Regions from separate parts of the Lysinibacillus sp. FSL M8-0216 genome, predicted to be linked through region 2. Evidence: a T-box and tRNA genes for the amino acid it is inferred to sense, from the RefSeq annotation. Region 2 holds a T-box; the other holds one or more tRNA genes.
What was found. A T-box is a leader RNA that pairs with one kind of tRNA and senses whether it is charged. The one in region 2 lies ahead of tyrS (tyrosine--tRNA ligase), so its partner is inferred to be a tRNA-Tyr.

Region 1: it has a tRNA-Tyr gene. The T-box ahead of tyrS (tyrosine--tRNA ligase) is inferred to sense a tRNA for this amino acid. The anticodon was not compared.

What each region holds. Positions count from the first base shown of each region.
Region 1 covers NZ_CP152007.1:4,601,615-4,605,028, reverse strand. The annotation lists gene MKX57_RS22960 (acyl--CoA ligase) at 1-1,146, opposite strand, end outside; tRNA gene MKX57_RS22955 (tRNA-Asn) at 1,413-1,489, shown strand; tRNA gene MKX57_RS22950 (tRNA-Glu) at 1,601-1,675, shown strand; tRNA gene MKX57_RS22945 (tRNA-Val) at 1,748-1,823, shown strand; tRNA gene MKX57_RS22940 (tRNA-Tyr) at 1,842-1,925, shown strand; tRNA gene MKX57_RS22935 (tRNA-Gln) at 1,940-2,014, shown strand; tRNA gene MKX57_RS22930 (tRNA-Lys) at 2,027-2,099, shown strand; gene rocF (arginase) at 2,285-3,190, shown strand; gene sigW (RNA polymerase sigma factor SigW) at 3,324-3,414, shown strand, end outside.
Region 2 covers NZ_CP152007.1:3,157,177-3,160,590, forward strand. The annotation lists gene MKX57_RS15480 (MBL fold metallo-hydrolase) at 1-255, opposite strand, end outside; gene MKX57_RS15485 (DUF2759 domain-containing protein) at 425-604, shown strand; gene tyrS (tyrosine--tRNA ligase) at 671-1,885, opposite strand; T-box leader at 2,012-2,253, opposite strand; gene MKX57_RS15495 (LTA synthase family protein) at 2,382-3,414, opposite strand, start outside.

The DNA.
Region 1 (3,414 bases), 1.4 Mb from region 2:
CTCTTTAAACAAGGCTGGCGATGATTTGTGTATCGCAATATCGCCAACCTCGCCAACAGGTGCCTCATTGCCTTCATTGTCGATAATACGTACAATATTACCTGGAGTTGGGACACCCATGGAACCAGGTCGTAGCTCCGTGTTTTCCAAAGTACCAATGAGTAATGTATTTTCAGTTTGACCATAACCATCGCGGACTTTTAAACCAAAGTGATTCTTAAATGTTTCAATGACTGGTCGATTTAATGGCTCACCAGCAGAGACAGCACTACGAAGAGAAGATAGATTATAGTCTTTTAAATTCTCAAGTTTCGCCATGATACGATACTCAGTTGGGGTGCAGCAAAGAACATTAACCTTTTCATCCTGCAACAGTTGAAGATATGTTTTTGCATCAAATCCACCATGATAAACAAAGGCAGTAGCTCCCAACATAATAGTAGATAGGAACGGGCTCCAAATCCATTTTTGCCAGCCTGGAGCTGCAGTTGCCCATACTAAGTCTCCTTCACGTACACAAAGCCACTGTGCAGCCGCTGTTCGAATATGTGCATAGCCCCAGCCATGAGAATGGACGACGCCTTTAGGCTTACCTGTTGTTCCAGAAGTATAAGAAAGGAAGGCCATGTCATCGCGTTTAGTAGCAACAGCCGTAAATGTATTTGGCTGAGAGCTAGCCAATTCATCTAAAGAAGTCCAATCTCCTGTAGCTGTTCCGATGACCATTTTGTTTTTTAAAGCATCGACAGAAGACGAAATTTTGTCTACTTCACTAGTAAATACTTCATAGGCGATAACGGCACTGGCAGAAGAATGCTCCATACGATACTCTAAATCACTTGCGCGCAACATCTCTGAACAGGAAATAGGAACAATACCCGCTTTTAAACAGCCTAGGAAAACAAAATAGGCCTCAGGTAGGCGAGGAATAATAACTAATACACGATCTCCTTTTTGAAGCCCCTTCTTCGTAAAGGCATTCGCGTATTGATTCATTTTTTGAACAAGTTCTACGTAAGTAACGGTTTGTCTCTCTTGTTGTGTATTTAACCAACGTATAGCTTGGCGTTCACTATCTTGCGAAAACTTTTCTAATTCCTCTGTGATGTTATAAACATCCGGTGCAATTAAATCCTCTATTACCATTTGAACATTCCTCCCCCTAAAATGATAGAAAATTCATAAAACTATTTTTATTTTAACAATTGCAATAATATACAGCAAGAATATTTAATACACAAAATAGAAATTTTAGATTTAATAGAGAACTATTATACTTTCTAAGTACTATTTAAGAAATTCTCGACAAAAAAATATAATATTTTACACAAATATGTTGCATTATTTAGAATGCTTGCTATAATAATAAATGTACTTAAGAGGTTGTCTAAGACCGATTTGAATAGTATTGTTCCGAAGTAGCTCAGTTGGTAGTAGCACCTGACTGTTAATCAGGTTGTCGCAGGTTCGAGTCCTGCCTTCGGAGCCATTTTTTTGCTCATTTTTAAGATGGCTTTATACATAAAAAAATGTAGAAAAGTGTTGCAAGAATGTAGAAATAATGTTATCATAATTCTTGTCTTGTTTGAGACATAAGTTTGGCCCCTTGGTCAAGTGGTTAAGACACCGCCCTTTCACGGCGGTAACACGGGTTCGAATCCCGTAGGGGTCACCATTTAAAATACATCATCATGATGTACAGGCTTTAAAATGAAAATAAACTGTGATATAACACACCTGTTTCTATGGAGGATTAGCTCAGCTGGGAGAGCATCTGCCTTACAAGCAGAGGGTCGGCGGTTCGAGCCCGTCATCCTCCACCATTATTCTTGTGTTATTTCGGAGGGGTAGCGAAGTGGCTAAACGCGGCGGACTGTAAATCCGCTCCTTAGGGTTCGGCGGTTCGAATCCGTCCCCCTCCACCAGTTTTATAAATGATTGGGGTATAGCCAAGCGGTAAGGCAACGGATTTTGATTCCGTCATGCCTAGGTTCGAATCCTAGTACCCCAGCCATTTTTCTTTTATGAGCCATTAGCTCAGTTGGTAGAGCATCTGACTTTTAATCAGAGGGTCGAAGGTTCGAGTCCTTCATGGCTCACTTTTATAGAATAAAATATATTCAAAAGTGATATAATAAATACAGATAACTAGTCTCTTACTGAAAACAGTAGGAGATTTTTTTATGTTATTTGAAAATGAATAAATATGCGTATTTATGTTGGGTTGAGCCAAGTGGTAAGTAGGCTTTACAATAGTCTTATAACTTTTAGGGGGTATAAAAACATGAATAAACTTAATATTTCTATTATTGGAGTACCAACAGATTACGGACAAACACGCCGAGGCGTAGATATGGGACCAAGTGCTATTCGTTATGCAGGCGTTGTTGAACGTTTAGCAAGTATTGGACACGAGGTACAAGATCAAGGGGATATTCGTGTTAGTCAAAAGCATGCAAACGCGACAGTAGATGAAAAGTTATTGAATTTAGAGGAAGTAGTAGAAGTTAGTACGGCTTTAGCTAATAGCGTACATGAAGTAGTCGAACAAAAAAAATTCCCACTTGTATTTGGTGGTGACCATAGTATTGCTATTGGGACACTTGCAGGATTAGCGGAACATTATAAAAATCTAGGTGTTATTTGGTATGATGCACATGCAGATTTAAATACACCTGAAACTACACCTTCCGGCAACATACATGGAATGCCTTTAGCAGTTAGTATTGGGCTTGGGCATGAACGTTTAGTTCAAATTCGTAATAATGTGCCAAAAATTAAGCCAGAAAACGTTATTATTATAGGAGCTCGTTCTGTAGATCCTGGTGAGCGTGATTTGATTCGTGAACAAGGGATTAAAGTATACACTATGCATGAAATTGACCGACTTGGCATGACGCGTGTTATGGAAGATGCACTTGCCTATTTAAAAGAGCGAGATGTTGATGGATTACACCTATCGCTGGATTTAGATGGACTTGACCCTCTTTATACACCAGGTGTTGGAACACCAGTGCCAGGTGGAATTACGTATCGAGAAAGTCATTTAGCGATGGAAATGTTACAAGAGTCTGGAATGTTAACTTCAGCAGAGTTTGTAGAAGTTAATCCGATATTAGACGAGAAAAATACAACAGCAAATGTAGCTGTTGCTTTAATGGGATCTTTATTTGGAGAAACTTTAGTTTAAAGAAAATTTTTCAAAAAATTGCCTGTTGCCACATTGCATAAAAATCTTTTGCTATAATTGAAATAAAACGAAACTTTTCTTATTGATGGGTCGTATAGTATAAGACAGTTGTAAAGGTGGAGAAGTCAACACAATGGATGCGTTAGTAAATAAGAGAATAAAACAAGTGCTTAAAGGCGATCAAAACGCATTTGCCGATATTGTGAGTCTCTATCAGCACAAAC
Region 2 (3,414 bases):
CCAGCTAACCTCTTTTTCATGAATCCATACAGGTACATTAAATGCTTCCCGTACGGCATCCACTGCACCAATATGGTCAAAATGTGCATGCGTTAAAAAAATGGCTAACGGTTTTAAACCATTGCTACGGATTGTTTTAATAAGACGCTCCGCTTCTTCACCTGGATCAAATACGATACATTCTTTGTCTTTATTCGATACGATATAGCAATTCGTTTGGACTGGACCAAGAGAAAAACTACGTACGTTCATCATAGATATCACCTCATTTCTCTATTATACAGGCTTTGCCACAATTTGACGATAAATGTTCATAGTTTGCACTATATTAGTTCTCGACAAAAACAGGTAGAACGATTACAATTAAGGAGGAATATTGTTTACGACATTCATTTTCTGATGTCGAAAGGAGTGTCTATTTTTAATGAACTTATTAATGGTTATTTTTGGTCTAGTTTCAATTTTTGCTGTATATGGTACATTCCAAGCAATTAAAGAAAAGAACCTTTTAAGCGTTGTTTTCAACTTATTAAGTGCTGTCGTCTTTGGATGGTTTGTCATTATGACAATCGTTCATGGCGGGTATCCACCAAAATTACACTAAAATTTAGACAGAAAAAAGAGCAGTCTCTATGTGAGATTGCTCTTTTTTCTTGGACATCATCCCATTTTACTTATTCAATTTTAGAAATCTCTTCTTACCAATTTGCAGGACATCCTCATTCATTAATACTTGAGATAGATCATCCACAGCAATTTTTTCTCCATTTAATGAAACCCCATTTTGTTTAATGAGCCTTATAAAATCACTTTTACTTTGAATAAATTGGATAGAAATTAATTGTGGAATGATATCCTCTATTCTTTCTTTATCAATTTCAAGTAGCAATACAGGAATGTTAGCAGGAATCATCTTCTTCTGGAAAGCAGCTTCAAAATAAGATTTTGCATCCATCGTAGCTGCATGACCATGATATAAAGCTGTCACTATTTCTGCTAATTGTAGTTTTATATCACGTGGGTTCTCTCCGTTTTGTAGCCTTTCTTGAACGGCTTGCACTTGAAGTGGATGCTCATCTGTCGCTAATTCAAAATATTTGATAATGAGCGAATCTGGTAGTTCCATAATTTTTTTAAACATAACTTCAGGCGCTTCATGGACACCAATATAATTCCCCAAGCTTTTACTCATTTTTTCAATACCATCTAATCCTTCAAGTAATGGCATAAAAATAGCAATTTGTTTTTCTAGCCCTCTATGCCTTTGTAAGGTGCGTCCCATGAGAATATTAAACGTTTGATCGGTTCCCCCTAATTCAATATCAGCCTTTAATTCTACAGAATCATACGCCTGCATGAGAGGGTAGAAAAATTCATGTAGGCCAATTGGTATTTGGTGATGGTACCGCTTTTGGAAGTCTTCACGCTCCAAAATACGGGCAACAGATGTAGTAGCAGCCAGCTGGATGACTTCTTCAAACGTTAATTTTGCTAACCATTCACTATTGAAACGAACAGTCATTTTTTCCTCGTCCAACACTTTAAAAATTTGCTCACAATACGTTTTGGCATTTTCCTTCACCAATTCATCACTTAACGCTACACGTCCCTTAGATTTCCCGGTAGGATCGCCAATACGGCCCGTAAAATCACCAATGACAATGACTGCATGATGCCCTAGGTCCTGCAGCTGTTTAATTTTTCGCAATACGACTGCATGGCCTAAATGAATATCTGGTGCAGATGGATCGAGCCCCAATTTAATCGTTAAGGGCTTTTGCTCTTGAAATGAGTGCTCCAATTTTTTTAGTAGCTCGGGTTCATCAACAATTTTGTCAGTCCCCTTTTTAATAATGGCTAACTGCTCCTTTGGTGTTAAAAACATACAAAACATCTCCTTGTAATATTAAAAAGTTAATATTGCAAGATCTATAAGAGTTCTTGACAGGATTACTGTCGCCCAATTTGGCACTAGACGTTCAGATGCAAAAAAACGCCCTTAGGAATAAATCCTAAGGACGTTAATGAACGTGGTACCACCTTTTTTCGAGAGCTACTCAAATAGCACTCCTCCATTAGTACAGCCGCAGCAATACTATTGCAATGATTACGGATGCAAACCCGTCGTAGCCTACTAAAATTTCGGTACGCAGCTCCAAGATGTATTCACTTTAATATCCCTTGCGCCTCTCAACGACCGGCTACTCTCTGTCAGTTTTTATTAAAGTTACTTGTTCTTTTCCATGCCTTTAACTCTTATACTCCGAAATGTGAAAAACAAATCTTCGTTATGCAGATATTTACACTAATTATAATCACTTCAACAAATTTGTCAATTGCTCAAAGTAAAAGAGAGATCTCATGGCGAGATCTCTCTTTGTTTACTTAACGGATTCTTGTTTTAAATTACCTGTCTTTTCATCATAGAAACGAAGAAGGTCTCCATTGATGATGGCGTCAGAATTTTCGAGCTCCATTGTTGCACGATCAGCGTATGGCTGACATGGCTCCCCATCTATTTCTTCGCCAGTTGATTTATCATAGCAAGCCTCTCCCGCATACACATATTTATCTGTGATAAAGCGTCCGTCACGGAACACTACAAAGTTTTCATGTTCTGGAGAGAATAAATCCGCACCCATTTGCATATCTTTTGACGTTTCAATGCCAAGTAGGTGTAAAATTGTTGGACGTAAATCCATTTGTCCTGCCATTTCAGTCATCTCTTTACCATCGTCAGATCCTGGGATATGGATGAATAAAGGTACTTCCTGTAGCAATGCATTATCAAATGGTGTAATTTGTTCTTTTCCTAAATACTGTGCCATCGCTTTATTATGGTTTTCTGAAATACCGTAGTGGTCACCATACATAACGATAATAGAATTATCATAAACACCTTGATCTTTCAGTTGTTGGAAGAAATCTTTTAAAGCTTCATCCATATAGCGTACTGTTTGGAAGTAACGATTTAATGTACCTGAGTTTGAATCATATTCAGGAATCATAATATCTTCCGGATCCAATGTAAATGGATAGTGATTCGTTAACGTAATAAGTCTTGAGTAGAATGGTTGTGGCATATCTTTCATTAATGCTGCAGATTGCTCTAAGAATGGCGTATCTTTCATTCCCCAGTTCACAGCTTGCCCTTCTTCTACTGTATAAGAATCGATATCATAGAACTTATTGATTTTTAAAGATTGATACATAATGTCACGGTTCCAGAATGATTTATTATTCGGGTGCATGACATTTGTAAAGTATCCATTTTCCCCAAGGCGCTCTGCCATTGAGTTATACGTATTTCCACCATGTGTGAAGAATACTGCTCCACGTCCTAAACCAAATAGTGAATTTTCTACGATAAACTCAGAGTCAGATGTTTTTCCTAGACCTGTTTGGTGATAGAAG